4 regions of the Bacillus sp. YC2 genome follow, and region 3 is predicted to be linked to each of the others. Evidence: riboswitches for the same ligand, from Rfam matches in the RefSeq annotation. Region 3 holds a riboswitch; each other region holds the start of a gene.

Region 1 (7,708 bases), on a different contig from region 3:
ATACCGCCCGTGGTATTCGCTTGCCCCGTGGATAATGACAATCGTACCGACAGGACTGTCTGCTTTCCAAGTCCACATGCTGTTCACCTCTTACGATATTTATTAAAGAAAGAAGGATGAAAATGATAATCTACCCTTATAAACAATTTACGCCGGACATCCACCCTGAAGCATTTATCGCGGATAACGCCGTCATTACCGGCGACGTTGTGATCGGAGAACAATCAAGCATTTGGTTCTCGGCAGTCATTCGGGGAGATGTAGCGCCGACAAGAATCGGAAAAAGAGTCAATATCCAAGACTTAAGCTGCCTTCATCAAAGTCCGGGCCGCCCGCTTCTTATAGAAGATGACGCGACAATCGGGCATCAGGTTACACTGCACAGCTCTATCATCAGAAAGAATGCTTTAATCGGTATGGGCTCCGTCATTCTTGATGGAGCTGAAATCGGTGAAGGCGCGTTTATCGGCGCCGGGAGCCTCGTTCCTCCGGGCAAAACCATTCCGCCCGGCTGTCTTGCGTTCGGCCGGCCCGCAAAGGTCATTCGCCGGCTGACGGAAGAAGACATACAGGACATGGAAAGAATCAGAACGGAATATGTTGAAAAAGGCCGATATTATAAAACACTTCAAGAGAAATAAAAAGAAAAGCTTTGTTTTACTACTGTACCATTTTTCAAAATATTATTTAAGCGAAAACCATTTGCGTTTTGATGATTGTGCGGAAAACAGAAACAAAATGTTCAGGAATTTGTTTTATTCTTCCCCGATCACTGAGATCCTATGAAAAAAGAGCCCGTTCAAAAGGGCTCTTTCTTTATGCTTTTTCGGCGAGTGTTTGTCCGTTTTCCAGACTCACATGTTTTCTTTTATGGAATCCTTTCCCGTAGTACACCGCTAACAGGATACAAAACCAGATAGGGCCGATAATGACGGCGACTCTTGTCTCCGCATTATAAGCCATCAGCACAACCACAAAAGCGAGAAATGCCAGTGAGATGTATGAGGAAAAAGGATATAAAGGCATTTTATATTTTAGTTTTTTGCGCTCTTCCGGCTGTAAACTTTTCCGGTATTTCAATTGAGAAAGCAAAATAATCGCCCACGTCCAAATCGCTCCGAACGTCGCAATGCTTGTCACCCACGTAAATACTTTCGCCGGCACCACGTAGTTTAAAATCACTCCGACGCATAGTGCGCCTGCCGAAACCAATACCGCTTTTCCCGGCACGCCGCCTTTTGTGACCGTTCCGTAGGCTTTGGGAGCTTCATTTTGTTCCGCAAGGTTAAACAGCATGCGGCCCGTACTGAAAATCCCGCTGTTGCAAGAAGAGAGAGCCGCTGTCAAAACGACAAAATTAATAATGCCGGCTGCTGCGGGGATTCCCACTTTTTCAAACGTAAGAACAAAAGGACTTCCACCTGAACCGATTTCCTGCCAAGGGTAAATAGACATAATGACAAACAAAGCACCGACATAAAAAATGAGAATACGCCAAAAGACAGTATCGATGGCCCTCGCCAGCGATTTCTGCGGGTTTTTGACCTCACCGGCCGTTACACCTATTAATTCAATACCAAGATACGCAAACATGACCATTTGAAGCGACAGCAGCACCCCTTTTATCCCATTCGGGAAAAAGCCGCCGTGACTCCACAAATTACTGATACCCAGTGCCACGCCTCCATTACCAAGTCCGAAAACGATTATGACTAAACCGATCGCGATCATGGAGAGGATCGCAGCGACCTTGATGAGCGCAAACCAAAATTCAAGCTCACCATATGCTTTAACCGCCAAAAAGTTGACAGCCGTCATAATGACAAGCGCCGCAAGCGCCCAAATCCATGCCGGTACGTCCGGGAACCAGTAGCCCATGTAAATGCCTACCGCCGTAATTTCTGCCATACAGGTTACGACCCATAAAAACCAGTAGTTCCAGCCCGTTAAAAACCCGGCGAGAGGTCCTAAATAATCCCGCGCGTATCTGCTGAAAGATCCGGCTACAGGCTTTTGAATTGCCATTTCCCCTAATGCCCGCATAATAAAAAACATAATAAGCCCGCTGCAGGCGTAAGCGGCTAAAATCCCCGGCCCGGCAAGCTTAATGGCAGAAGCTGACCCGAGAAACAAGCCGACTCCGATCGCGGCACCTAAAGACATGAGTGAAATATGCCTCTCCTCTAATCCGCGATGCAGCGTTTTTCCTTTGTTTTGCATAACTCTCCCCCCCTGATTTTGACAGAGAACAACATAAACCGAGACGAAATAGCCAGAAAACGCTTTCCGGCAGACACCCGATTAGTCCCATTATAACTCTTTTCTGAATATTGTGTAATACTTTGTCAAAAACAAAGCGGAATAGACGGATTAGAGAACTATAGAAAAAAGGCTTTCGACAAATATCGAAAGCCTTCTTTATTAAACGAAAATAACTTCTTTCGGCTGGTGGTTCAGCTCTTCAGGGACGAGACGTTTTTCAACGTTAATGCTGTGCCAGATCATAAAGATCAGCACCGTCCAGATTTTACGGCTGTTGTCCGCTCTGTCGGCACAATGGTCTTCAAGAAGCTGAAGAACATAGTCCTTTTCAATGTAAGCGTCCGTTTCACTTTCACGAATGATATTGCGCACCCATTCGTTCATTTCATTTTTCAGCCAATGGCGGATCGGCACAGGGAAGCCGAGTTTTTTGCGGTTAAGCACATGATCAGGCACTACCCCTTCAGCGGCTTTGCGCAAGAGGTACTTCGTCGTACCGTTTTTCGTTTTCAGTTCATCAGGAATTTTAGAAGCCACATCAAACACGACTTTATCAAGGAACGGCACACGCAATTCCAATGAATTCGCCATCGTCATTTTATCGGCCTTTAACAGAATATCGCCGCGCATCCACGTATGAATGTCGACATACTGCATTTTATTAATATCACTGTATGTGCTGCTTTCCGTAAAGTACGGCTTCGTCACATCACGGTATGAAAGCTGCGGATTATAATGTTTCAGCAGCTGTTTCTTCACAGGCTCTTCAAAAATCTTTGCATTACCGATATAACGATCCTCAAGCGGTGTACAGCCGCGGACTAAGAGACTTTTTCCTCTCATTCCTTCAGGCATGACAGCTGCAACATGAAGAAGCATTTTTTTCAGGCCGGACGGGATGCGTTCAAACGGTTTAAGGGACAGCGGCTCACGGTAAATGTTATAACCGCCGAATAACTCATCCGCACCCTCACCAGATAAGGCAACCGTTACATGCTTCTTCGCTTCTTTCGCAACGAAATACAACGGAATCGCCGCAGGATCTGCAAGCGGATCATCAAAGTGCCATACGATTTTCGGAAGCTCGTTCATATACTCCTCAGGAGAAATGACTTTGCTGATGTTTTCGATACCGAGCGCAGCGGCTGTTTCCTTCGCTACATCAACTTCACTGAAGCCCTGCTGTTCAAAGCCGACAGAAAAAGTTTTCAGGTTGGGGTGAAACTCTTTCGCTACAGAGACGATAAAAGAAGAGTCGATACCGCCGGATAGAAACGAGCCGACAGGAACGTCACTTCTCATATGAACTTTCACAGAGTCAAAAATCGCGTCTCTGACTTCCTTAACAAGCTTATCTTCATCTGACTGAACAGGCTTGAAGTTCGCTTTGAAATACGTTTTAAACGCAATGTCGCCTTCCGGACGGATTGTAAACTGGCTGCCCGGCTCCACTTTTTTCACTTCAGCGTCAAGTGTGCCCGGTTCAGGAACAAATTGGAAAGACATATATTGCTGTAAAGAAGCTGTATCAAGGTCAATTCCGTTCTGAGCGGCCATTAAACTTTTTCTTTCTGAAGCAAAATACACCTTGTCTTGAATCGTTGTATAGTACAGCGGTTTGATTCCGAACGGGTCTCTCGCGCCGTACATGACTTGGTCAGCTTTGTTCCAAATCAGAAACGCAAACATTCCGCGAAGCTTTGAAGCCGCTTCTTCTTTATAATGGCGGTATGTCGCAAGCAGAACTTCGGTATCGGAATCTGTATTGAAAGTGTAGCCCTTTGCTTCAAGCTCTTCTCTCAATTCAATATAGTTATAAATTTCGCCGTTAAAAATGATCCAATATTTTTCATCTTCATATGATAAAGGCTGTCCGCCGTTTTCTACGTCAATAATACTGAGCCGTCTGAAGCCGAAGCCGACGTGCTCATCATGATAATACCCATCGCTGTCAGGACCGCGGTGAACGATCATTTGGTTCATTTGTTTGATTAGCTCTTCTTGATCTGCGGTTTGAGTTAATGGATGCTTATTAAAAACACCGACAAATCCACACATAATATAGCCTCCATAAGTGTAATTTTCTAATTGGACCCCCTTTTTATAGACGCTTTGCTCAATCATTTGTTTCACGTTATGTAAAAAAATAAACATGACAGCATCTACAAAAAGGGAAAGCCGCTTAAGTAAGCGGCTATATAATTATTCTCCTAGTGCTTCTTTGCGAAGCGTTTCCGCCTTGTCAGTGCGCTCCCAAGGAAGGTCCACATCATGACGTCCGAAGTGGCCGTAAGCAGCCGTTTGCTTATAGATCGGGCGGCGCAGGTCAAGCATTTTAATAATGCCGGCCGGTCTCAGATCGAAGTTGCTGCGTACGACTTCAATCAGCTTTTCTTCAGAAGCTTTTCCGGTATCAAATGTGTTGATTGAAATGGAAACAGGCTGCGCAACGCCGATTGCGTATGCAAGCTGCACTTCACATGAATCCGCAAGTCCGGCTGCAACAATGTTTTTCGCTACATATCTCGCTGCATATGCCGCAGAACGGTCTACTTTCGTCGCATCCTTACCGGAAAATGCGCCGCCGCCGTGGCGTGCATAGCCGCCGTATGTGTCAACGATGATTTTACGGCCTGTAAGCCCCGCGTCACCTTGAGGTCCGCCGATAACGAAGCGTCCTGTCGGGTTAATGAAGTATTTTGTTTCTTCATCAATCAGTTCCTCAGGCACGACCGGATTAATGACGTGCTCTTTCAGATTGCGCTGGATTTGCTCAAGCGTAATTTCAGGGTGGTGCTGAGTGGAAATAACGATCGCATCGATGCGGACCGGCTTGTTGTTTTCATCATATTCAACTGTTACTTGTGTTTTACCGTCCGGGCGAAGGTACGGAAGAATGTCTTCTTTGCGGACTTCGCTTAAACGGCGCGCCAATTTATGGGCCAGTGAGATCGGAAGCGGCATAAGCTCTTTCGTCTCATTACATGCATAACCGAACATCAAGCCTTGGTCTCCCGCTCCGATTGCTTCGATTTCAGCATCGCTCATTGTGCCTTCACGTGCTTCAAGCGCTTGGTCGACGCCCATCGCGATATCTGCTGACTGTTCGTCAATTGACGTTAAAACAGCGCAAGTTTCCGCATCAAATCCGTATTTTGCGCGTGTGTAGCCGATTTCTTTAATCGTTTCACGTACCGTTTTCGGAATGTCAACGTATGTTGATGTTGTAATCTCTCCGCTGACCAGCACTAAGCCTGTCGTTACAGATGTTTCGCAGGCTACGCGCGCGTTAGGGTCATTTTTTAAAATTTCATCTAAAATGCTGTCAGAGATTTGGTCACAGATTTTATCCGGATGCCCCTCTGTAACAGATTCAGATGTAAACAGACGACGGTTTTTACTCATGAATTTTTCCTCCTGAAAAAAGATCCATCCCAAGATCTTCTCATATGATACGGAACTCGCTCCCTCTTAATACAATGTCATACTATATCAGAGAATGTTAATTGGCATATTTTATGAAATAAAAAAACCTTTTCCACTCGAGGAAAGGGTTTGGTTTGTGTGCCTTTCACTCTTATCGCTCAAGGAAAATATTGAACCTTGCATCAGGTTAGCACCTTAGTTTCTCACAGTGTTTCCACATGCTTTTTAACAGAGAAACCGGTTGCTGGGCTTCATCGGGCCTGTCCCTCCGCCAGCTCGGGATAAGAGTATCCGCTCAATGAAATATCTTATCGTAAAAGTGTTTAAGGTGTCAATATGAATTAAAGCGATTGCGCGCCTTAATTTCAGAAAGCAATGGAAAAACACAAACAAAAAATAATAAATAGTATAGACTATTTTTATATATGTGTTATACTAATTTCACATTCAGCGAAACACAAATAAACCGGCAAAGGAAGGTTTTTATGAAATTAGTTGATTTAACCGCAGACTTACAGGCATTACTCGCAAGTCCGAATGTGCATCATAATTTATCCGCCCCAAGACTTACCGAAAAAGTGATCAGCCGAAATGAAGGAACATTAACATCAACGGGCGCCGTCCGCGCAACTACCGGTGCATACACCGGCCGTTCTCCAAAAGATAAATTTATCGTCCGGGAACAAAGCACAGAAGATCAGATTGATTGGGGGCCGGTAAACCAGCCCATTTCAGAAGAAGCGTTTGAACGGCTTTATTCAAAAGTCGTCAGCTATTTAAAACAGCGGGATGAACTGTTTGTATTTGAGGGATTCGCAGGTGCGGATGAAAAATACAGACTGCCGATTACGGTCGTAAATGAGTTTGCATGGCATAATCTATTCGCGCGCCAGCTGTTTATCAGACCTGAGACAGACGAAAGAGACTCCGGGGTTCAGCCCTTTACCATTCTTTCCGCCCCGCATTTTAAAGCGGACCCGGAAACTGACGGCACACATTCTGAAACGTTTATTATCGTTTCTTTCGAAAAACGCGTCATTTTAATCGGCGGAACGGAATACGCCGGAGAAATGAAAAAATCGATATTCTCCATTATGAACTTCCTGCTGCCCGCGCAGGATATCCTGCCGATGCACTGCTCAGCCAACGTCGGGGAAAAAGGCGATGTCGCCCTGTTTTTCGGACTTTCCGGCACCGGAAAAACGACGCTCTCAGCAGATGCAAACCGCAAATTGATCGGCGATGACGAGCACGGCTGGTCACACTCCGGCGTATTTAACATCGAGGGCGGCTGCTACGCTAAATGTATTAACTTGAGTGAAGAGAAGGAGCCGCAGATTTTCAACGCGATCCGCTTCGGTTCAGTGCTTGAAAATGTTGTGATTGACGATAATACGCATAAGGCGGATTACGATAATTCCTTCTACACGGAAAATACAAGAGCGGCGTATCCGATTGAGATGATCGGCAATATCGTGTCTCCAAGCCTCGCCGGGCACCCGTCAGCCATCGTCTTTTTAACGGCAGACGCGTTCGGTGTGCTGCCTCCGATCAGCAAACTGACGAAGGAACAGGCGATGTATCATTTCTTAAGCGGGTACACCAGTAAGCTTGCCGGAACCGAGCGCGGGGTGACATCTCCGCAAACGACTTTCTCAACATGCTTCGGTTCTCCGTTTCTTCCGCTTCCGGCCCACGTATATGCCGAAATGCTCGGGAAGAAAATCGATGAGCACGGCGTTCAGGTCTTCCTCGTCAACACAGGATGGACCGGCGGAGGATACGGTGAGGGAGAGCGCATGAAGCTGTCCTACACGAGAGCGATGGTAAAAGCGGCGATTGAAGGCAAACTGGATCAGACAGACATGGTGACGGACAGTATCTTCGGCCTGCACAGCCCTGTTCATGTCCCAGGCGTGCCCGACCATGTCCTTCAGCCTGAAAACACATGGAGCGATAAAAAAGCCTACAATGAAAAAGCGCTGTTCCTCGCTCATGAGTTCAAGGAAAATTTTAAAAA
Region 2 (7,708 bases), on a different contig from region 3:
CAAAAAATAAAAAATACCTCTTAGGCGTCACGCGCTTAAGAGGTATTTTTCGTTATTTGGAATAAGCATTTTTCCTTGTTCCTTTTACAGCTTCAAGCCAGGCGGTCATTCGCAATTCAATAAACGGCTGGGCGGCTGTTTTCACAGCATTGCTGGATAAAATGGATGTAAGGACTGCTGTTAAAATAAGAAGCATCACTACATTTTGATAATCAGACAGATGATCCTCCAGCCCGATCTGCCGCAAGGTTTTAATAATAAATCCGTGCAGCAGGTAGACGTAAAATGTTCTCGTGCCCCACTTTGTAAAGAAATAGCGTTTTTGCGGAACGAGTGCCAAAAAGCTGAAGGTAGCGGCAAAGGCCAAAGCATACCAGCCGATACGTGACAGCCCGCTTAACAGCGTCACGTCTCCGAATGTGGAATAGGGTTCTGAGCCAAACAGCCACGAGTAATCAAAGTCAATGCACCAGCATAAAAGAAAAACCGTGCAAAGAACGCCGGCGGCAATTTGTTTGCCCCTTTTGCTCTTCAGTAAATCAAAGTGATCTTTATTTAAATAAAAGCCGGCGAGAAACATCGGGAGAAAGACAAACGTTCGTGAAAGGCTCAGCGTGCTGCTGATAAAATCGAGATAACCGATCATAACGGCAAGCCCGCAGCTCGCAGCAAGCGCCCACATTTTCGGCAGTTTCGTAAATGGGTACAGCAGCAGATTCCAAAAGAATAAGCTGATTAAAAACCAGAGAGACCACTGCGGATCAATCGGATTAACGCTTGTTATGCTTTCATCCTGAATAAAGTAATAAAAAACCGAATAGATGCTCTGGAAAATCAAATACGGAATAATCAGCTTCACAGCCAGTTTTTTCACATAACCTTTACGCTTGAAGTTTTTCGCGAAATAGCCGGACACAAGGATAAAGGCAGGCATATGAAAAGTATAAATGAATTTGTAGAGATGGAGCATAAACTCATTTCCGTTAATAAATGACCGGAGGATATGGCCGAACACCACAAGGAAAATCAAAATAAACTTGGCATTGTCAAAGTAACTGTCACGCGATTTCGTCATAGCATCACCTTCTCTTCAAAAATCATTCACTGCATGATTATTTCCTGCTCGTGTCCATTTTAAAATAAAAAATGAAAAATGAAGGCGAAAAAAAAGGATTGTTAGGATGATGTAACGGGGAGGTAAGGATCGTAGAAAAAGACTTTAACTTGTCATATCATTGAAATTTTCTGAAATGTATAGGGCAAATGAAGGAAGACGGAGGATTTTGTAGAAATATTGAAGGATAGGTTTTTTGAAGAAGGAGTGTACTGAATGGCTGAAACTCTGGATTTGGAAACAAAGGAATCTTTGCAAGAGCAGCTGAAGCGGCTGAAGGAGGAAAATGACCGTCTGAAAAATGATTTGAGCCGGTATCATATCATAATGAACAACACGCTTGATGCCATTTTCATCTGCCATAAGGAAATGAAAATCGTCCAGGCGAACGAGGCTGCGGCACGGATGATGCAGATTGAGGCAGACGGCCTCATCAACCGCTCCGTCCTCGATTTTTTATATTCTGTCCCTCAGGAAGAATTGAACGCGGCCGTCAAGAAATTTTTAGATAAGGGCTTCTTATGGAAAGAGGTGCCGATTAAGCTGGACAGCGGCGCGACTAAATACATTGAATTCCTTGCCAGGGACGGAATTGGGGAGGATTATTTTTTTGTGGTGATGAGGGACATCTCCTCTAAAAAAATATTGGAGCGGGAATTCTCAATGAACGAACAGCTGTTCAAAGATTTGTTTGACAGGGCTGTTGACGGAATTGTGCTGTTTGACAAGGATGGGGGATTTATTGATGCAAATCTCTCTTTTTGCAAAAGCTTCGAGATAGACCAAAACGAGCTGTTTCATTTGTCACTCCAGCATTTTACGGACGGCGAAAACAACGTGCACCTGAAGGACATTTGGGATACCCTCCGCAGGAAAGGAAAAGCCAAGGGAGAGCTGCCCGTCAAGCTCCGGTCAGGTAAGGAGAAGCTGTTTGAGTTTACGATCACTTCCAACTTAATCAGCGGGTTTTATATGTCCATTATGAGAGACATAACGGAAAAACGGTCGATGGAAATAAAACTCTTTAAAAGCGAAGAGCGCTTCCGCGAAATTTTTGAAAACGCCATGGATGCCATCGTGATTTGGTCTGACGACGGAAAAATCGCCAAGGCGAACCAAGCGGCATGCCGAATTTTTGAGCTGCCGATGGACGAGCTTCTGAAGCGGTACTTATGTACGTTTATCGCCGATCCGCAGAAAAAATACAAACATATCAAAAAGAAATACGAAAAATACGGAGAAATCCGGGAAGAAATGCTGTTTCAGATGGGGAACGGACAATATAAAGAGCTTGAATTCACGTCAAAACGGACGATACTCGAAGGCCAGCATTTGACGATTTTAAGAAATGTCAGCGACCGTAAGCGAATGGAAAAAGAACTGAGGGAAAGCGAGCTGAAATTCAGAAAAGTATTTAACGGCTCCATGGACGGCAACGTATTATTTGACAACCAGTTCCGCATTATCGACGCGAATCCGCTGGCCAGCCGCATTCTCGGCATACCGCATGAAGAGCTGAAAACACACGCCGTGCCTGACATTCTTTCTTCTTTTGATATTGAAAACGCGGGCGTTCCCGCAAGAGAGATTGATTTAGAAGGAATGGATAATGAAATCCCCTTTTTATTAAGCAGCAGCGATCACCGCAAACTGGAATTTTCCTTCAAGCGGAATATCATTCAAAATATGAATCTTGCCATCTTTAAAGATGTCACGGAGCGCAAAGAGCTGGAGGAGCGGCTTCGGAAATCCGACACCCTGCACGTCGTAGGGGAGCTGGCAGCAGGCATCGCTCACGAAATCAGAAATCCCATGACGGCGCTGAAAGGATTCATTCAGCTTCTCAAAGGAAGCATTGAAGGTGAGTATTCCCTGTATTTTAACGTCATTACCTCAGAATTAAAACGCATCGAGTCTATTATCACCGAATTTTTAATTTTAGCAAAACCGCAGGCCATATTGTATGAAGAAAAAGATGTGACGCAGATTATGAAAGACACGGCTGATCTTCTGAACGCCCAGGCCAACCTTGTCAATGTGCAGATCCATTTAAATCTGACCGGAAACATTCCTCCGATTTACTGTGAGCCCAATCAATTAAAACAAGTGTTTATTAATATTTTAAAAAACGCAATCGAAGTCATGCCCGACGGCGGTAATATCTACGTGACCATTCAGCCTTCGGATAAAGATCACATTCAGATTTCATTACAAGATGAAGGTACTGGCATCCCAGAGGACAAACTGAAACGTTTGGGAGAACCGTTCTACACGACGAAAGACAGAGGAACGGGCCTCGGGCTGATGGTCAGCTACAAAATCATCGAAGAACACCAAGGCCGTATTCATGTTGAAAGTGAAGAAGGAAAAGGAACCGTGTTTCATTTGACGCTCCCGATCCGGCAGAACAAAGAGGAAAGAAGGAATATCGAATGACCTGCTTTACAAGTGCGGACACACCGCTTGGAACTATCATGATCACAGAGGAAGAAGGCTTTATCACCGGCCTTTTTCTGAGCGGGGACGATTTTGCGGAATGGGAACAATCATCCCCTCAGACTGAAATGCGTGAAACCGCCCTGTTAACGGAGGCAAAAAAACAGCTGAAAGACTATTTTTCCGGAAAAAGAAAGCATTTCTCTCTGCCGCTGAGACAAAAAGGCACACCTTTTCAAGAAAAAGTGTGGGACACACTTGCCATGATTCCTTACGGGGAATCACGAAGCTATGCCGATATTGCCGAAGCAATCGGCAATCCAAAAGCGGTGCGCGCCATCGGACAAGCCAACAAACGCAATATGCTTCCGATTTTTATTCCGTGCCACAGGGTAATCGGCAAAAATAGTGCCTTAACGGGATACGCGGGCAGCAAGACTGATGTAAAAGCCGTTTTATTAAACCTCGAACAAATATCCTACAAAGAAAAATAAAGCATATGGCACGTTCCGTTTTTTTACGTCTGACATATTATTTTATTAAGTAAAAAGAGTTGGTCTGACGAAAAAGGAGGACGAAGTCTGATGAAGCTGAGCCGTCCGGAAAAAATAGCCGGTTATGCAGAGCTGTTTCTGAAATTGCATCTGATATCAGCCGTCCAAAGAGATGAAATGGTCAAATTGTGTAAACAAAAAAACCGCTGACATTGCCTGAAGAGGAGGCAGTATCATCAGCGGTTTTTCAGATGATCTGGCAATCTGCGAATAATTGCTCGATTTCTTCCTTATATGAACCGGTCACAATCCCTTTCTCTGTAATAATACCCGAAATCAGATGATTGGGGGTGATGTCAAAGGCGGGATTGAATACGGGTACGTTTTCAGGAGCGGTGCGCACGCCGGATATCTGCCTTACTTCTTCAGGATCTCGTTCTTCAATAGGAATTTGATCACCGCTCTCAATCTGCATATCAAATGTGGAAAGCGGGGCGGCGACAAAAAACGGAATTTGAAACGCATTGGCTAAAATCGCGAGACCGTACGTCCCGATTTTGTTGGCCGTATCACCGTTCTTAGCGATTCTGTCAGCGCCTACAATAACAGCTGAAATGTGTTTTTCTTTCATCGTATGGGCGGCCATGCTGTCTGTAATGAGGGTCACATCAATTCCTCCCTGCATCAGCTCCCATGCCGTCAGCCGTGATCCCTGTAATACCGGCCGTGTTTCACATGCGTAAATATGGAGGCCGAGATCCTTTTGCTTCGCCAAATAAAAAGGCGCAAGCGCTGTGCCATAGCGGCTTGTGGCAATCGAACCTGCATTGCAGATGGTCATGATCTGATCGCCTTTTTTAAAAAGGTGCAGGGCATTCTGGCCGATCATCCGGCATGTTTCTTCATCCTCAACTTGGATTTGAATGGCTTCATGGACAAGAGTGGTTTTCGCTTCATTGATTGAAATGGCACGGCTGATGGAACTCTCAAGCCTGTCAAGCGCCCACGCCAAGTTGACAGCCGTCGGTCTTGAGCTGTTTAAATATTCTTTGATGGATGCAAGCTGCCGGCGGAAGTCAGAAACATCCGCAGCTTCTATCGATTTAGCGCAAAGAGCGAGTCCGAACGCCGCGGTTATGCCGATGGCCGGAGCGCCTCTTACTTTTAGTGTGACAATCGCATCAAATACATCCTCTTTCGTCGTCAGCTCCACATATTCAGTGATCTCCGGGAGCTTTTGTTGGTTTAAAATGTTAATGTGTGTTTCCTTCCATTCAACAGAACGCGGGATGGCAAATTCATTCGTCATGATATATCATTCCTTTACGCGGAGCTTAAATTGTTCCAAAACTTCAGTGATGCTTTTCAGTTCTTTTCGGTTTTCAATATAAAAGGCGCCGATTTCAAGTGCCAATTTCTTTCTTTCAATACGTTTGTCAAACGGCACAATCTCATCTAAGTCGGCCGCGTGGGCAAGCCCGATTGTGCGGCGGATCAGCTCGCATCCGGCAAAACCGACGGCTTCCTCAAATGCGGTTTGAAGCGTTTCGTGAAGCCGGTGTCTGCAGGAGGTGAGACTGTCTTTTTCCCACGCCTCACTAAACGTTTTCACAAATGTCTCCCATACGGCCGCTGTATGGTCATATAAAGGCTGTCTGTCTTCACCGTCCCGGCTGAGGGCATTTAACAGCAGGTTTGCGATAAACTGGCCGATGTCAAAACCGATCGGCCCGAAAAAGGCAAACTCGGGATCAATGATCTTTGTTTCATGTTCACCGGCAAATATGCTTCCCGTATGCAGGTCCCCGTGAACCAATGTTTCGGCTGATGTTAAAAATATGGATTTCAGCTCGGCTGCTTCCATTTTTAATCGGGAATTGTTCCAAATCTTTTCTGCGTAAGGGCGAAGCTCCTCTTCAAAATCATTTGTCTCATGGTCAAGAAACGGCTCTGTAAAGACAAGCCTTTCTGTAATATTGCAGAGATCCGGATTCGTAAACTGCTTTACGAGCTGCTGTTTCACTTTTGCATCAAGCGCATAATCGGATGAGTAAAAAAGCGTTTTTCCGAGAAATTCACCGATATGGGCTGATAAATTTGGGTAGTTTTTACCCTCAATCAATCCTCTTCTTGAAATTTGCAGGCGGGAGAGATCTTCCATAACGGTCACAGCCATCTCTGTATCTGAATAATACACAGACGGAACGAGGTGAGGCACATGTTCTCCTTGGCGGATCAGCGCGCTGCTTTCGATTCTTGCGCGGTCGATGGTAAGCGGCCAGCTTTCACCGACGACTTTTGCATAAGGAATTGCTTGTTTGATAATCAGTCCTCTATTGTTTTCTTTGTCATAAACATGAAAGACGTAATTTAAATTGCCGTCGCCGATTTCACGGCACGTTAATGTGCTTTTGCTTTGGAATAAGCCGAGCTTAACGGCTAACGCGGCAGCTGAGCTTTCGGTTAATTGTTCATAAACACTTGTTTTCGTTGCTGGCATGGATTTCCCCTCCAATTATGTAGTGGTGTAAAAAGATGTTGTCCGGAGAATAGGCCCGTAAAAAAAGCCCCCTTCTCTGAAGAGAAGGAGGCTGAAACAGTAACGTCCGCCTCTTATCTCTCAGATAAAAATCTGATGGAATTAGCACCGTGCCTTAAGAGACAAATCGTCTCGGCGCAAAAATCACGCGCCCCATTTCACAATGGAATTACGGTCGGTTGCTGTTGGGGTCAAAAGGCCAATCCCTCGCCCAACTCTCGATAAGAGAAAAATATATTGAGTTGTATAATAATTCGAATTAATCAGTTGATGAAAATACTAACAGGAGCCTGATCTTTTTGTCAACGTTTTTTTCGGAAAATTAATATAAATCACTCCGCAAATCATTAAAGACGGGAATGGTGCTGCGTACAGCCGCGCTTTCTGATACATCGATTTCCGCCCGAACGGCGCCTTCTGTCTGTCCCCCTTCGGCTAAAACCCGTCCCCACGGGTCGATAATCAGGCTGTGGCCGGCAAATTCATTATCGGGATTAGAACCCGTGCAATTACAAGCCGCGACAAAACATTGGTTTTCAATCGCTCTTGCGACAAGCAGGCTTTTCCAATGATCGAGGCGGGGAAGAGGCCATTCCGCAGAAATAAACAGCACATTCGCCCCTTTCGCCGTATGTTTTCTGACCCACTCGGGAAAGCGGATATCATAACAAATCAGCCCGGCGCACTTTACGCCGTCAAGCTCAAAGCAACCATCACTGCTGCCGGCTGATAAATACAGGTGTTCATCCATCAGCTGAAACAAATGCGCTTTTTGATATTGTTTTTTGATCTGTCCGTTGTTATCGGCGATGTACATCGTGTTATAGACGTTATCTCCTTCTTTAACCGCAACCGATCCGGCGACGAGGTGCACGTTATATGTTTTCGCCGTTTGCCGGAGCCATTGCTTTGAGGCTTCACCGTTTTCATCAGCCAATTTATCAAGGCGTGTAAGGTCATAGCCTGTCGTCCACAATTCAGGAAGCACTAAAACATCGGCATGGCGGCTTTCTCGTTCGATGAAAGATTCTGCTTTTTTCATATTTTCTGAAGGATTTCCATATGAAATATCAAATTGCAAACAAGAAACGATCCATTTCATTTTTTACAACTCCCCAAGTTTTT
Region 3 (7,708 bases):
ACAAGCGCCGCACCCATATCTGTCAGTGTCCGTTCTGCGTATGCAATTAATGTGCTTCCAGCTTTTTGTGTGCGGTATTCCGGGAGAGTCGCCATTCCGCGCAGCTGATAGGCGGGTGTTTCCTTTAATGTTTTTTGTTCTTGCGGATAGAAAGAGGCGATGCTGATCAGCGTCCCTTCGAAAAACGCCCCCAGATGAAAAGCGCCTGCCACGTTGTCCTGATCATATTTGCAATCCTCAATGGTCTGGTGAGGGCGCAGTATTTTATGTCTGATATTGTACGTATCTTCTGCGGTAATGAATTTTACTTCAAGCATGGCCATTCTCCTTTATCTGTCTCTTTTTCTTAATCGTACCATGAAAAGGCCGCCTGTCACATCAGGCGGCCTCATTTTTACCCGTATCAATTTAAATAGACATTTGTCCGCTTTTCATCCTTTTGCTTAATATAAGTGGCAAGCTCGGACGTCAAATCAGAACGGAGAAAAGGGGTGATTAAATAGATTCCGTTAAACAGCTCGCACGCCGTGTCAAGGAGGGACTTGGCAATGGCAAGGCCTTCGGTTTTCTGCTTCTGTTTATCCTCTCCGGCAAGCGCCATTTTTTCGCGGATGCCGTCTGACAGCTTAATACCGGGGATTTCATGATGGATGAACTCCGCGTTGCGGCTGCTTGTTAACGGCATTATCCCGATATATACCGGTGTTTGAAGATGCTTCGTTTCCTTATGAATGTCAATGAGCTGCTGCTCTGAGTAGACGGGCTGGGAAACGAAATAATCGGCGCCGCACTCGATCTTTTTCTCCAGCCTTTTGACTGCCTTGTCAAGATGGCGGACATTCGGATTAAACGCGCCTGCCACGGAAAAACTGGTTTTTTTACCGAGCGGTTTTCCCGATAAGGAGATGCCTTCGTTGAACTGTTTAATCAGTCTGATCAAGTCAAAAGACGTTAAATCATAAACAGAGGTGGCCCCCGGAAAGTCGCCGATTTTTGAGGGGTCGCCCGTGATGGCTAAAATATCGGTCAGTCCGAGGGTATCAAGCCCCATTAAATGCGACTGAAGACCGATGATATTCCGGTCTCTGCATGTGATATGGACGAGAGAACGAATATCAAGCCGCTCCTTTAATAAAGACCCGCAGGCGGCATTGCTGATCCGGGGCGTCGCGAGTGAATTGTCGGCGAGCGTCAGCGCCTCAATTCCGGTTTCCTTTAATTCAGCTGCCGCTTGCAGAAATTTGTCAAAATTCAATTTCTTTGGCGGGTCAAGCTCCACAATAATCGAACGTTTTTTCGCGGCTATTTCATTTAATCCCGGTTCGGCCCGTTCATCCCGGACAGTGATTACCTCTTCTTCCCGTCTGATTTTCACCTCTTTTTCCGTGACGGGAAGAAGCCCGCGGACCGCTTCCGCCATTGCCCGGATATGGTTTGGCGTCGTACCGCAGCAGCCGCCGATAATCCGCGCGCCCTGCTTGCGGAATTCAACGGCGCTCTCACGGAAATAAGTGTTGTCTGTTTCATAAACAAGCCGGCCTTCTTCAAGAGACGGAAGACTGCTGTTCGGGTAGACGGATAAATAAGCGTCGCGGAAAATCGGCACTTCGGTGAGCGCTTCAATCATGTGATACGGGCCGAGACGGCAGTTAATGCCCGTTATATCAGCGCCGATGTCAGCAATCGACCTGAGCGCTTCCCCAAGCGGCGTGCCGTCCTGAAGCACACCTTGCTCGTGCATCGATACATTGAGCATGATCGGGAGTTCCGTTTCCTTTCTCGCGATCTTTAATACTTCACGCGCCTCCTCTAAATCATAATAGGTTTCTAACAGAAGGCCGTCCGGCTCTTCGTGCAGTAAGAGATACAGCTGCTCCCGAAAGCTGCGTTTGATTTCTTCAAGGCTGTAGGCGTTTTTGTTAAAGGTGCGGATGCCGCCCATCGTTCCCAGCACATAGGCGCCGTCTGAGGAGGCACGCGCGATTTTGACCGCCTCCTGGTTAATTTTTTTCGTCTCATCTTCCAGTCCGTATCTTGACAGCTTAATGTAATTCGCCCCGTACGTGTTCGTTTGAATAATGTCTGCGCCTGCCTCCACGTAAGCCTTATGTATCCGTTTGATTTCCTCAGGCTTTGACACATTCAGCTCCTCAAAGCACCTGTCAATGCCATAGGAATAAAGCAGAGTTCCCATCGCTCCGTCGCCGATTAAAATCCGATGCTGCAAATCTTCTAATAGTCCCATTATTTGCCTCCCTTATTCACATTCAGCAAGGAAAAAAGAGAAATAAAAAAAGTCTTCTTAAGAAGAAGACTTTTTGATCATTTGTCTCTCTTCTTATCTTCCAAGCTGTTTTGTAAGCTTGCTGGATTTAGCACCTTGGTCATGGTTTTAATAAACCATTACACCGGTTGCTGAAGCGTCGTCGGGCCAGTCCCTCGGCTTCTCTTGATAAGAACGTTCATTTAATTGTCATGGGTTTCCAAATGTTAACTCCGAAAATCCCTTTCTCCAAATTTACCGAAAATAGAGACAATAATCAATAGGAATCACACAATTTATCTAAAATTAATAAATTGAACATCAATCGGCAGGTCTGCCCCGCGGACAGCTGATATAATCTGCTGCAAATCATCTTTGTTTTTTCCGGTCACGCGCACTTGGTCATCCTGTATTTGTGATTTTACCTTCAAGCCGGAGTTTTTGATCACGGCATTGATTTTTTTCGCGTTGTCTTTATCAATGCCCTGCACAAGCTTCGCGCGCTGGCGCACCGTGCCCCCTGAGGCATTTTCGATTTTGCCGTATTCGATGTTTTTCGTCGGAACCTCGCGTTTAATCAGCTTGCCGCTAAGCACGTCTTTAAGCTGGTTTAATTTAAATTCGTCATCAGAAATCAGCACAAGTTCTTCTTTTTCTAATGTCACGTCACTTTTAGACCCTTTAAAGTCATAGCGGGTGCCGATTTCCTTCAGCGTCATTTGAATCGCGTTTTGCACCTCGGGAAATTCAACTTTGGATACAATATCAAAAGAACTTTCTTTTGCCATATGAAAACCTCCTATAACATTTCACTTATGTGTTGATTATAGTAGAATAAGGAGAAATGTCCAACAGCATAAAGCATGAATTTGTGTTTGTTGGAAAAAATGAGAAAAACAACAGCCTATATGGGCGAAGGCAGGAAGGACGATAACATGAGACCAGGGCAGCAGCTCACGTTGAGTATAGATCACCAAACCGATTTCGGGTATTTTTTAACGGACGGCGAGGATACGGTTCTTTTACATAACAGCGAAATCACAGAGGACATTGAAGATAAAGACGAAGTGGAGGTGTTTATTTACGTCGACCCACAGGAAAGGCTCGCCGCGACGATGAAAAAGCCGCTTATCAGCTTTTATGACTACGGATGGGTGGAAGTGACGGATAAGGTGGAGGATATGGGCGTATTCGTCGACGTCGGCCTCTCAAAAGACGCGCTCGTAGCGACAGAGCATCTTCCTCCGTATGAATCCGTCTGGCCGCAAAAAGGCGACAGGCTGTATTGCATGCTGAAGGTGACAAACCGAGGACGCATGTTTGCCAAACCGGCGCCGGAGGACATCATCAGCGAATTATTTTCGGATGCAGACGAAGAGATGATGAATAAAGAACTGACAGGCACAGTGTACAGGCTGATCGCTTCCGGCTCGTTCATTATTACTGATGAAGGAATCCGCGGGTTTATTCATCCTTCTGAAAGAAAGGAAGAACCGAGACTCGGCAGCCGTGTGACGGGACGTGTCATTCAGGTGAAGGAAGACGGTTCAGTCAATATGTCGCTTCTCCCGAGAAAGCAGGACGCTCTTTCCGTTGACGCGGAAGAGATTCTGACATATTTAAGATCGAGAAACGGCGCCATGCCTTACGGAGACAAAAGCCATCCTGACGATATCCGCGAGCGGTTCAATTTAAGCAAAGCCGCCTTTAAACGGGCGCTCGGCCATCTGATGAAAAACGGCAAAGTTTATCAGGAGGACGGCTGGACGTACGAAAAACAATAAATTTTCTGCAAAAACACCGGTGGATACCACCGGTGTTTTTTATTTCCTCTAAAACCACAATATCCCTGATTATCTTTCTCCTCATGTTTGTTTTCGATAAAAATAAATATTTTATTGAAATAAAATATCCTGACATGCAGACCGATATATAGAAAAAACCGTAAAGGAGATTTTCAATGAAAAAACTCGTGATATTTGCGGCTGTTCTGCTGATCGCACTCGGAGCAGCCGGATGTGCAAACAGCCAAACAGACGAAACGGCCGGGCGCACGACGAAAAAAATCGGCATGATGCTGACGGACAATGGGCTTGGCGACCAGTCCTTTAATGATTCCGGTTTTCAAGGCTTAATGAAAGCAAGAGACGAGCTCGGCATCACATTTGACTACAGAGAAATAAAGGATACCGGTACATATGAAAAAGGACTGACCCAGCTTGTAAAAGAAGGAAATGATCTTGTTGTGGGGCTTGGCTACAGCATGCAGCCAGATTTAGAGAAGGTCGCCAAAAAATATCCGAACCAGCAGTTTGTGCTGATTGATTCAGTGTCCGAATTGAAAAATGTCACCTCCGTTACCTTTAAAGAGGATGAGGGAAGCTATTTAGCCGGAGCGCTGGCGGCCATGACAACAAAAAACGGCACGATCGGTTTTATCGGCGGCTCAGATGCCGACGTCATTAAACGGTTTAAAAAAGGTTATTTGGAAGGAGCGAAATCAATCAAACCAAATATCCATGTCCTGTCTGAAATCAGCGGATCATTTGATAATGACAAGCTTGGGCAGCAGATCGCCAAACGAATGATTGATCAAAAGGCCGATGTTCTGTTTGCGGCGGCCGGTTTTACGGGTGTAGGGGCGCTGAAGGAAGCTGAAGCCGAAAAGAAATACGCGATAGGTGCGGACAGCGACCAGTATTACACTGCTGAACACGCCGTTATCTCCTCTTTAGTGAAAAACGTCGACCATGTGATTTATGAGCTGGCCAAAGATTTAAAAGACGGAAAGCGAATCAAAAGCGGCCAAATCGTTTACGGATTAAAAGAAAATGGCATGGATTTAGCCCAGATCAGAATCGTGAAGAATTCAGATAAGCTGACAAAAAAAATCGCTGATATGAAAAGCAAGCTGATCGAAAAGGGAGGGGAATGAACGTGACATTACGGACCAGACTTCTCGTTAATGCGGCCGTGACAATGATATGCTTTGCCGCAGTCATCGGTTTTACGATTATAAACATGATGAAGATTCAAGCTTCAAATGAAGATGAGGTTGAAGCGCTGTTAAGCGTCCAAGCGGCAAAGGCAGAACTCAATACTTTGAAAGAAAGCATCACAAGCTATTCCTACACGCTCGCCGATGCTCAGAAAGAGAGCGTCCGCACCTATATGAAAAACAGCTCCAGCCGGCTGAACGCGCTTCAAAAATCAATGACTGACCCGGCGGGAAAAGCCGCCTATGACAAGCTCGCCAAAAAATATGAAACATGGCAGACGGAGGCGATTGCGGCCCTTAATACAAAGAGTCCGGCCGAAGCGACAAGGACAGCCGCCCGTATTAACGGCCTGCTGAATGACATTTACATGCTCAATCTCGAAAGCCGCAGCCGTTATGTACAGATGCAGAAACAAACGGCCGATCAAATTCAATTTATCGTATACAGCGCAGCGGCGTTAACGATCGTGCTCCTTACCGTCACCGTGCTGTCATCCATCAGGCTGACGAAGAAAATTGCCGGGCCGATCCGCCGGATGGCCGAAAACGCCCGGCAGATCGCAGGCGGAAATCTGGCCGTTGAAAAACTGGATTACAAAGGCAAAGACGAGCTGAAAGAGCTGAATGATTCATTCGGAATCATGACAGAACAGCTCCGCACCTTAATCAAGGCGATCGGAGAGGTCGGCCGCGAAGTGGAAACATTTGCAGAAGGCCTGACGAAAGAAAACCAGACACTCACGGAAATGGCCGAGCAGGTGTCCGTATCAACGGAAGAAATGGCAAAAGGCTCACAAACCATTTCAGAAGACTTGCAGCATGCGGTATTATTTATTGAAAAAATGGATGAGCACGCAAAAGCGAACGCTGAGCGCTCAAAACAGACGACGGCAAGCAGTGAGGACACCATTTCAGCGGTGGCTGCAGGCCGAAGCGCTTTAGCAGAAACAAAACAAGCGATTGACAAAAGCAATGAAACGTCAAAAGAAATCTCGAAAGCTGCAAAATTGTTCATAGAACACGCGGCGGGCATCAATATGATGGCACAAACCGTTTCCGAAATTGCGGGCCAGACGAATTTGCTTTCATTAAACGCCGCGATCGAGGCGGCAAGAGCCGGAGTAGCGGGGAAAGGGTTTGCCGTCGTAGCGGAGGAAATACGAAAGCTGGCAGACGGCTCAACAAAAGCGACCGTGCAGATTTTCGATATGGTGAAGCAAATTGAAGCCGGCATCATTTCTATAACAGACGCCGTCAGCACCGGCGCCGCTTTAGCTGACAGGCAGCAGGCGCTGATGGATAAAACATCCGGCTCCTTTGCGCACATCGAACAGAAAGCCGCACACATTAAGGCGGAGCTTTCTCACTTAGACGGGCAGATCCGCGAATCGAAACAGCTTGGTGAGCAAGTGCTGCAGCATGCCGAAAGCATCAGCGCCGTCGTGCAGGAAACAGCTGCCGGAAGCGAAGAGATTTCAGCTTCAGCCCTCGAGCAGCTGTCATCCTTTACAAACATGACAGAAAGCGTCAATGCCTTGCGCAGCCTGACAGAACGGTTAAATGATCAGGTCCGCCGTTTTACATTGTAACGGAATTCCGCTCAATCCCTGATTTTTTGCTGCCTGACATGATTAACTTCTGAGTGAAACACAGATACTGAATATCATGTGTTTACATTCAATCTTTTTCGTGAAAGGTGAAAAAAGAAGGGAGGAATAGGGATGAATGAACAAATCCCGCATGAAAAGGGTCTTGATAACAGTCTGGCTTTATTGCGCGATGGATATGTATTTGTGAAAAACAGAGCGGAGAAATACCGCTCGGATGTGTTTCGCGCCCGTTTATTGGGGAAGACATTCATTTGCATGAGCGGAGCGGAAGCCGCAAAGCTTTTTTATGACACAGAACGATTTCAGCGGCAGCATGCCCTTCCCAAGCGGGTGCAGAAAACGTTATTCGGCACAGGGGCAATTCAGGCAATGGACGGCGAACGGCATAAGCACCGGAAGCTTCTTTTTATGTCGCTGATGACGCCGCCCCGGCAAAAACAGCTTGCAGAAGCTGCGGCAAAACAGTGGAAAGCATCTGCGGAAAAATGGAAGGATAGCGACCAAATTGTCCTTTTTGATGAAGCGAAGCAAGTGCTGTGCCGGGCTGCCTGTGATTGGGCCGGCGTCCCGCTGAAAGACTCAGAAGTGAAGGAGCGGGCGGAGGATTTCAGCGCCATGGTAGACGCATTCGGCGCTGTCGGTCCGCGTCATTGGAAAGGCAGAAGGGCGAGGCCGAAAACGGAGAAATGGATAGCAGAGGTCATTGAGGATGTGCGGTCCGGCAAGCTGCAAACGCCGGAGGGCTCGGCCCTGTATGAAATGGCTTTTCATACAGAGCCGGACGGGAGCAGACTTGATTCTCACATGGCTGCCGTCGAGCTTATTAATGTTCTGCGC
Region 4 (7,708 bases), on a different contig from region 3:
TTTATCAACTTCCCGGAGCGCGATTTCCGCAAGGCGGGCATAAAACGGCGCAGAGCCGATAATCAAAGCGGGCAAAGCCGCATTCGGACCTAAAATCGATCCGACCAAAAACTTAGTAAAACCGAGGAGCAGAATAATTAAAATAAGAAACGGAATAGACCGGAATACGTTAACCACTGCCGCAATCACACTGTTAATCGCTTTATTCTGCCATAAGCTTCCCTTGCCTGTTAAAAAGAGCAGAAGGCCGAGGACAGCCCCGATGACGAAAGAAAAGAGTAAAGCGATAATCGTCATATAGAGGGTTTCATAAGTTGCGGTCCACAGTTCACTTACATCAACGTTCGGAAACCATTTTTCAAACATTTGTGATCACCTCTGCTTCTACCTGTTTGTCTTTAATGAACCGGATCACATTTTCTACTTCTTTTTCCTGTCCGTCAATGTGGATGAATAAAGAACCGTACGCCCCGTCCTTCGTCTGTGAAATCTTACCTTGCAGAATGTTGACATCCACATCGAAGTTTCTGATCATCTCAGTGATGAGAGGCTGTTCTGCAGCCTGCCCGACAAACGAAAGCTGAATCGTTTTTCCTGTCGCCGTTTCCTGAAGCAGATGCTGAATGGTTTCTTTCGTTTCCTCAGGCTCGGTGACCTGCTGAACGAAACGCTTTGTCATCTGTTCACGCGGATTTCTGAAGACTTGAAGCACTTCGCCTTCTTCGACGACTTTTCCGTTTTCCATGACGGCGACTCTGTTGCAGATTTTACGGATGACGTGCATTTCATGGGTAATAAGCACAATCGTCAAACCGAGTCTTTCATTTATATCGGATAAAAGATCTAAAATTGAATCTGTCGTCTGCGGGTCAAGCGCTGACGTCGCTTCGTCACAAAGAAGGACCTTCGGATTATTGGCGAGCGCTCTCGCGATTCCGACACGCTGCTTTTGACCGCCGCTCAGCTGGGAAGGATACGATTTTTCCTTTCCTTCTAATCCGACCAGTTTAATCAGTTCATCAGCACGGCGAATCCGTTCTCTTTTTTTCACGCCGGCAATTTCCAGCGGAAACATAATATTATCCCGAACGGTGCGCGACCAAAGAAGATTAAAGTGCTGAAAAATCATGCTGATTTCCTGGCGCGCTTTTCTTAAACCGCGGCTGCTTACTTTATTTAATTCCGTCCCCGCGACTTCCACGGTTCCTGAAGTCGGTTTTTCAAGACCGTTCAGAAGACGGATTAAGGAACTTTTACCAGCTCCGCTATATCCTATAATTCCAAAAATTTCGCCCTTTTTGATATCGAGGTTGACATCTTGGACAGCATTGACATCCCCATGTTTCGCTTTGTAAATTTTTGAAACATTTTGAAGATGGATCAAAGCAATCACCTGCCTTACACTATTCTAAGAAATCTTCCGGAATTCTCCGCAAAAGAAAAGCCTTTCTGCACAATTGAGCAGAAAGGCTTATTGAAAAAGGCCTTTCTCTCATCTTCCAAAGCAGATCGCTTCGAGTGAATTGGCACCATTTCAACATAGTTGACGGTTGCCGGGCTTCATAGGGCACTTCCCTCCACCTCTCTTGATAAGAGAAAACATATCGTCTTTTCGTCCGGAAATTCTTAATGTAGGATAGCATGGCGAATGATAAAAAGTCAATAAAATAAATAATGGTAGTTATTTTCACATAGTAGATTGGCAGGTTTTAAGGCCTTTTGCTGATTGTTTGAAAAAATCCGTTTGTCAGCCACAGAATGGCTTCCAGTTTCAACAGGGCTCTGAATGATCCTTTTACTTTCAATCTTCCGCTTTGAATGAGCTTTTGCAGGGAAATGTTGCCGTGCAGCAAATGAATGATTTCTGTTTGGTTTCCGTAAAAGGTCAAGTTAGACTCTTCTGCTGAAACAGCGGTTTTTCTCATTTCTCCCTGCCCGTTTATTGAGACCGTTAAAGCTTCTGTTTCACCTTGGAACGTAATCAGCAGCGTTGAGGTATGTAATAGGGGTTTCAAAAACAGATGCTGTCCGTCATTCTCTAAAACTTCTATTTTCTCCACTCGTATAACCTCCCGTTTATTGGCCATACATACAAAGTTCTCTTTTAACGGGGAGAACCCTTTATAAAACGGACGACATTTTCCTATAAAAAATGTCACATAGGAGACGTTTGAGATGTTTTTTGTTTAATCAGCTCGTATAAATAGGAAACGGAGCGGAATGCATATCCTTTCTCAACAAGCTTTCCGTCTTTAAACAGCAAAAAGCACGGGACACTCTCAATCTGATAGGCTTTAGCGAAGACGGGGGAATAATTCACGTTGTTTTTATAGAAGGCGACGCCGGGCAGCATTTCCTCCGCGACAGAAAGCATTTTGGAAGCCAGCTGGCACGTGCCGCAAAATGGGGTGTACAAGTACAGGAGATACACATCATCTTCAATTGATTCAAGTTCATTTTCTTGGAGTTCTTTCATTTGATTACCACCTCAGGTCTTTCTTTTTAAAAATACGGGGTCCACATTCAGGCCGGCGCCGAGGAGCACCGATGCAAGATGGTGGCTTGGAGACGCCTCAACCTCCTTGTACGTTCTGTCAATGCAGATATGGCGGGCTTCGGGAAGCTCCCGTTTCAGCTGCTTTCTTAATTTTTCTCCCGAATCGTCTGCGTCAACTAAGATATAAACATCTTTGTCAAACAAACGGTCCGCTAAATCCTCCAATTCCGTTTGGCCGATCGTTCCGTTTGTACAGACAATGTCCAGAGGTTCACTGAGCACTTCCCTGACTTTGATTTTATCTGATTTTCCTTCTACGATTAAGACTTTCTCTTCATCGCCGATATTCATTGCGCATCACCTGCCGGTTTTTTTAGCCTCGGATTGAAAAAGAAGGCAGTGAAATTCACCGCCAACTGTTAACACCAGCCGCTTTCATAGTCGCAATCCACGTATTTCGGATCCTTCTCGGATACAACATCGGCTGTTTTATAAAATTTTTGATTTTCAAATGAAAAGCCCGGTTTGAGCTCATATTGGTTCATGCCTGTCATTTGGCCGATGGCTTCATTTTCATGAAACAAAGAAAACTGGCCGTTTTGTAAGCGGCCCGTTACGTGCTCTGTTACATCAACCTTTTGTTTATCAAAAGCCATTTTGGACACCTCCCGTTACAGATAGAGTGTCCAAATGGTTCTTTTGCTATCCGATTAGTCTTCCTGCGTCATTTCTTCGTATTGTTCGGCAGTCATGAGGTTTTCGATTTCTTTTGCATCAGCCGGTTCAACGACGATCATCCACGCTTTTTCGTATGGAGACTCGTTCACGAATTCCGGGCTGTCATCAAGGCCTTCGTTCACTTCCGTCACCGTTCCGTTGATCGGCGCATACAGCTCAGATACCGTTTTTACGGATTCAACGCTGCCGAACGGCTCGTCCGCTTTAATTTCAGCGCCGACTTCAGGAAGCTCGACAAAAACGATATCGCCAAGTTCAGATTGCGCGAAATGCGTAATTCCGATGCGGACTTTTTCGCCTTCAACTTTTACCCATTCGTGTTCTTCTGAATAACGTAAATCTTTCGGTGTGCTCATCTAAATCCCTCCATTTTTTATGCTTATAATAAGAAGATACCATAATTCTTTGTTACTGACATTAAATCCAATATTTTTCGAATTGGTCTTCTTTAAAGCCGACTGTGACTTTTGTGCCGTCTGACGTAATCGGACGCTTAAGAAGCATTCCGTCGGAAGCCAGAAGTTCAAGCTGTTCATCCTCTGACATGTGGTACAGCTTTTCCTTTAAGTTCAGCTCACGATATTTCATTCCGCTCGTGTTGAAAAACTTTTTCAGCTCAAGACCGCTTTTTTCATAAAGGTCTTTGATTTCTTCTTTCGTCGGCGTTTGTTCCGTAATATGTATTTCGTTTATTTCCTTGCCGTGGTCTTCCAGCCATTTTTTCGCATTACGGCACGTTCCGCATTTAGGGTACCAGTAAAAATTTATCGACATCTTCTTCACCCCTTGTAAATGATCGTCGTTATTTTAACACAATCACTGGTAAAAACCTAAAACGTTGCTTCATGAAAAAGCGCTCCGAATTCGGAGCGCTTACAGGAGCTGTGCATTATACTGTATATTTTTCTTCTCTGAAAATGACGGCAGCTGCGTCACGTTTTTTCTGAATGAGATTTTTCGGTGTCAGGCGCGTCAGTTTGCGCAGCACGGAAAGCATCATTCGGAGAGAATCTCCTTCTTCCATGGCGATTAACGACTCTTTTGCGTGCGCTTCAATGTCCTGAAGAGCTTCCTGCGCAAAGATTTCTGTATATAACAGCTTTTGCGCGGCTTTTTCAGCGCCGTCTGCCGCAATCGCTTTTTCCGTTCTGAGGACGGCAGATTCCAACGCGTACAGCGCGCTGACGATGTCAGCGATGTTCACCATGATTTCCTGCTCACGTTCAATTTCCTTTCCGTATTTCTGCGCCGCAAGACCTGCTGTTAAAAGGGCGATTTTCTTCGCCTGTCTGACGATGTATTTTTCCTGCTCCAGAGGCTCTGAACCCGGCTCTTCAGGCATCAGCATCATTAATTCCTCTTGAAGCGCCTTCGCTTTATCAAAGAGCGGAAGATCCCCTTTTACGGCTTTTTTCAGGAATGTGCTCGTCACGATCAAACGGTTGATTTCATTTGTTCCTTCAAAGATTCTGTTGATTCTCGAATCGCGGTAAGCGCGCTCCACTTCATATTCTTGCATAAAACCGTAACCGCCGTGGATTTGGACGCCTTCGTCGGCAATGTAATCAAGCGTTTCTGATCCGCACATTTTGTTCAGTGAGCATTCGATTGCATACTCGGCAATGGATTTGGCGACTTCACGGCCGTCTTTTTGCGCTTCTTCGGTCAGTCTGCTCATGTTATCTTCAAAAAGCCCGACCGTTCTGTATACAGAGCTTTCCATCGCGTAAAGCTTTGCTGACATTGTCGCAAGCTTTTCCTGGGTAAGGGTGAAGCCTGAGATCGGCGTTTTAAATTGGCGGCGCTGGTTTGCATAAGCCGCGGACAGCTCAATGACCCGTTTTGAAGCGCCAATCGTACCGACTGCGAGCTTGTAACGCCCGATATTCAGGATATTAAACGCAATCACATGGCCCTTTCCGATTTCACCAAGCAGGTTTTCTTTCGGCACTTCTGCTTGATCTAAAATAAGCGTTCTTGTGGATGAGCCTTTAATTCCCATCTTTTTCTCTTCCGGGCCGGTTGACACACCCGGATAATTTTTTTCTACAATAAACGCGGAAAATTTGTCACCGTCCACCTTTGCATAGACGACAAATACATCGGCAAACGCTGAGTTTGTAATCCATTGTTTTTCTCCGTTTAAAATGTAATGCGTGCCCGCTTCATTTAATACGGCGGTTGTTTTTGCGCCGAGCGCATCTGATCCGGATCCCGGCTCAGTCAAAGCGTATGCCGCGATTCTTTGGCCTGAAGCTAAATCCGGCAAATATGTTTTTTTCTGCTCTTCTGTTCCGAAAAACACGATCGGCAATGAACCGATGCCGACATGGGCGCCGTAAGAAAGCGAGAAGCTGCCCGCACGTGAAAATTTTTCTGTAATGAAGGCAGAACTGATTTTATCAAGGCCGATGCCGCCGTATTCTTCAGGGACATCTGCGCCGAGAAGGCCAAGATCGCCGGCTTTTTTCAACAGTCTGACAGAGTGCTCAAACTGATGGTTTTCGATTTCATCAATGTGCGGAAGAACATCGTTTACGACATAGTCTTCTGTCGTTTTTCCGATCATTTTATGTTCGTCTGTAAAATCCTCCGGTGTGAACACCTGATCATATGCCGTATCTTCAATAAGAAAGCTGCCGCCTTTTTTGACTTTGACCGTTTCCTGATTCATGATTGTTTCCCCCTTTTAAAGTAGCTCAAATACGCCGGCAGCTCCCATGCCGCCTCCGATACACATCGTGACCACGCCGAATTGCTCGTTTCTCCGTTTCATTTCATGTATGAGTGAAAGGGTCAGCTTCGTTCCCGTGCAGCCGAGCGGATGACCGAGCGCGATCGCTCCGCCGTTGACGTTGACTTTTTCTTCGTCAATTCCGAGTGACCTGATCACTTGTATGGCTTGTGAAGCAAAGGCTTCATTCAATTCAAAGAGCCCGATATCCTGTAATTCCAGCCCGGCAAGCTTGAGAGCGCGCGGAATGGCTTCAATCGGTCCGATTCCCATCACCTCAGGCGGGACGCCGCCAACGGCAAAGGAACGGAATTTCACAAGCGGCGCCAATCCGAGCGATGAGGCTTTCTCACGATCCATGAGCATGACAGCCGCCGCTCCGTCACTCGTTTGTGATGAGTTTCCGGCTGTCACGGTTCCGGTTTTTGAAAAAGCCGGACGGAGCTTCGCTAAAATATCAGCTGACGTTCCCGGACGCACCCCTTCATCTTGAGAGAAAACGAAGTGCTTTTCCCTCGGTTTATGATCAGCGCCGATTTCTGTCAGCGACACATCGACGGGGACGATTTCATCTTTAAATTTCCCTTCTTCCAGCGCTTTCGCCGCATTTTGGTGGCTGCGGACGGCAAATGCGTCCTGATCCTCGCGGGAAACGCCGTATGTTTCGGCAACCTGCTCCGCTGTATGGCCCATGCTCATATAATATTCAGGTGCATGTTCTGCCAAAGCGATATTCGGGCGCGTCACATGCCCCATCATCGGAACTTGCGACATAGATTCCGCTCCGCCCGCGATGACAGTATCACCTGCGCCGATCATGATTTTTTCCGCTCCATACGCGATGGATTGAAGTCCGGAAGAGCAGTAGCGGTTTACCGTAATGGCCGGCACCGTATGGGGAAGCCCCGCCAGCGCGCCGATATTCCGCGCCATATTTAAGCCCTGCTCAGCTTCAGGTGTTGCACATCCGATAATTAAGTCATCGATATTTCCTTCATAGCTGCCTGCCCGTTTCAGCGTTTCTTTGACACAAAGCGCTCCTAAATCATCAGGACGAACGTTTGCCAGCGACCCTTTTTTCGCTTTACCGACCGGGGTTCTCGCACCGGCCACAATGACTGCTTCTCTCATAAACACCCTCCTAGTTCCGTAAAGGTTTGCCTTTGACCAGCATATGCTGCATTCTGGCTTGAGATTTCGCCTCGCCTGCGAGACTTAAAAAGGCTTCTCTTTCAATCTCGAGTAAGTATTCTTCAGAAACCTCTGTACCGAACGGAACTCTTCCGCCGGCAATGACATGGGCAAGCTTTTTCGCAATCTTCATATCGTGATCTGATAAATACCCTGAACGCCTCATCTGATCAGCTCCGAGCAGCAAGGCCGCACAGCCGGTTTCCCCGGTGACTTTCACTTTTTTCCGTGCAGGCGGACGATAGCCGCTGTCATATAAGGACGCCGCAAGCTGTTTCGCGTCATGTAACAGATGATCTTGGTTCATGCTGACCTGGTCAGCCGGAGACAGAATCTGCATATCACGGGCTTCGTGCGCAGAACCTGATACCTTGGCTAAAGCAATTGTCTCGAACGTTTTAATAGCCGCGTCCATCAATTCCGCTCCGTTATTCACGTAATTCATGTACAATCCTTTGTTTCCGCCGCCGCCCGGAATCAGGCCGACGCCTGTTTCGACAAGACCCATGTATGATTCACTTGCGGCTTGAATGCGCGCCGCCGGAAGA

Evidence for each region. A riboswitch is a leader RNA that binds a small molecule or an ion and turns the genes downstream of it on or off. The one in region 3 is predicted to bind S-adenosylmethionine.
Region 1: another riboswitch for S-adenosylmethionine. It lies ahead of metK (methionine adenosyltransferase); the one in region 3 lies ahead of KY305_RS07145 (bifunctional homocysteine S-methyltransferase/methylenetetrahydrofolate reductase).
Region 2: another riboswitch for S-adenosylmethionine. It lies ahead of mtnK (S-methyl-5-thioribose kinase); the one in region 3 lies ahead of KY305_RS07145 (bifunctional homocysteine S-methyltransferase/methylenetetrahydrofolate reductase).
Region 4: another riboswitch for S-adenosylmethionine. It lies ahead of metN (methionine ABC transporter ATP-binding protein MetN); the one in region 3 lies ahead of KY305_RS07145 (bifunctional homocysteine S-methyltransferase/methylenetetrahydrofolate reductase).

The regions. Positions count from the first base shown of each region.
Region 1 covers NZ_JAHXDO010000005.1:21,025-28,732, reverse strand. Annotated here, with positions in the region: gene KY305_RS09975 (alpha/beta hydrolase) at 1-78, opposite strand, end outside; gene KY305_RS09970 (gamma carbonic anhydrase) at 126-641, shown strand; gene alaP (alanine permease AlaP) at 817-2,220, opposite strand; gene asnB (asparagine synthase (glutamine-hydrolyzing)) at 2,422-4,320, opposite strand; gene metK (methionine adenosyltransferase) at 4,465-5,667, opposite strand; SAM riboswitch class I at 5,837-5,976, opposite strand; gene pckA (phosphoenolpyruvate carboxykinase (ATP)) at 6,174-7,708, shown strand, end outside.
Region 2 covers NZ_JAHXDO010000008.1:135,499-143,206, forward strand. Annotated here, with positions in the region: gene KY305_RS14215 (hypothetical protein) at 1-10, shown strand, start outside; gene KY305_RS14220 (acyltransferase family protein) at 53-1,075, opposite strand; gene KY305_RS14225 (PAS domain S-box protein) at 1,331-3,550, shown strand; gene KY305_RS14230 (methylated-DNA--[protein]-cysteine S-methyltransferase) at 3,547-4,044, shown strand; gene mtnA (S-methyl-5-thioribose-1-phosphate isomerase) at 4,292-5,353, opposite strand; gene mtnK (S-methyl-5-thioribose kinase) at 5,360-6,544, opposite strand; SAM riboswitch class I at 6,655-6,811, opposite strand; gene KY305_RS14245 (carbon-nitrogen family hydrolase) at 6,906-7,685, opposite strand.
Region 3 covers NZ_JAHXDO010000003.1:78,970-86,677, reverse strand. Annotated here, with positions in the region: gene KY305_RS07150 (GNAT family N-acetyltransferase) at 1-317, opposite strand, end outside; gene KY305_RS07145 (bifunctional homocysteine S-methyltransferase/methylenetetrahydrofolate reductase) at 404-2,245, opposite strand; SAM riboswitch class I at 2,336-2,459, opposite strand; gene KY305_RS07140 (YajQ family cyclic di-GMP-binding protein) at 2,560-3,051, opposite strand; gene KY305_RS07135 (CvfB family protein) at 3,151-4,047, shown strand; gene KY305_RS07130 (BMP family lipoprotein) at 4,224-5,198, shown strand; gene KY305_RS07125 (methyl-accepting chemotaxis protein) at 5,201-6,850, shown strand; gene cypC (CYP152 family fatty-acid peroxygenase CypC) at 6,983-7,708, shown strand, end outside.
Region 4 covers NZ_JAHXDO010000001.1:171,490-179,197, forward strand. Annotated here, with positions in the region: gene KY305_RS00850 (methionine ABC transporter permease) at 1-366, opposite strand, end outside; gene metN (methionine ABC transporter ATP-binding protein MetN) at 359-1,384, opposite strand; SAM riboswitch class I at 1,490-1,596, opposite strand; gene KY305_RS00860 (SCP2 sterol-binding domain-containing protein) at 1,710-2,060, opposite strand; gene KY305_RS00865 (thioredoxin family protein) at 2,156-2,476, opposite strand; gene KY305_RS00870 (toprim domain-containing protein) at 2,489-2,848, opposite strand; gene KY305_RS00875 (YusG family protein) at 2,917-3,153, opposite strand; gene gcvH (glycine cleavage system protein GcvH) at 3,208-3,591, opposite strand; gene KY305_RS00885 (arsenate reductase family protein) at 3,653-4,009, opposite strand; gene KY305_RS00890 (acyl-CoA dehydrogenase family protein) at 4,125-5,909, opposite strand; gene KY305_RS00895 (acetyl-CoA C-acetyltransferase) at 5,925-7,100, opposite strand; gene KY305_RS00900 (3-hydroxyacyl-CoA dehydrogenase/enoyl-CoA hydratase family protein) at 7,111-7,708, opposite strand, start outside.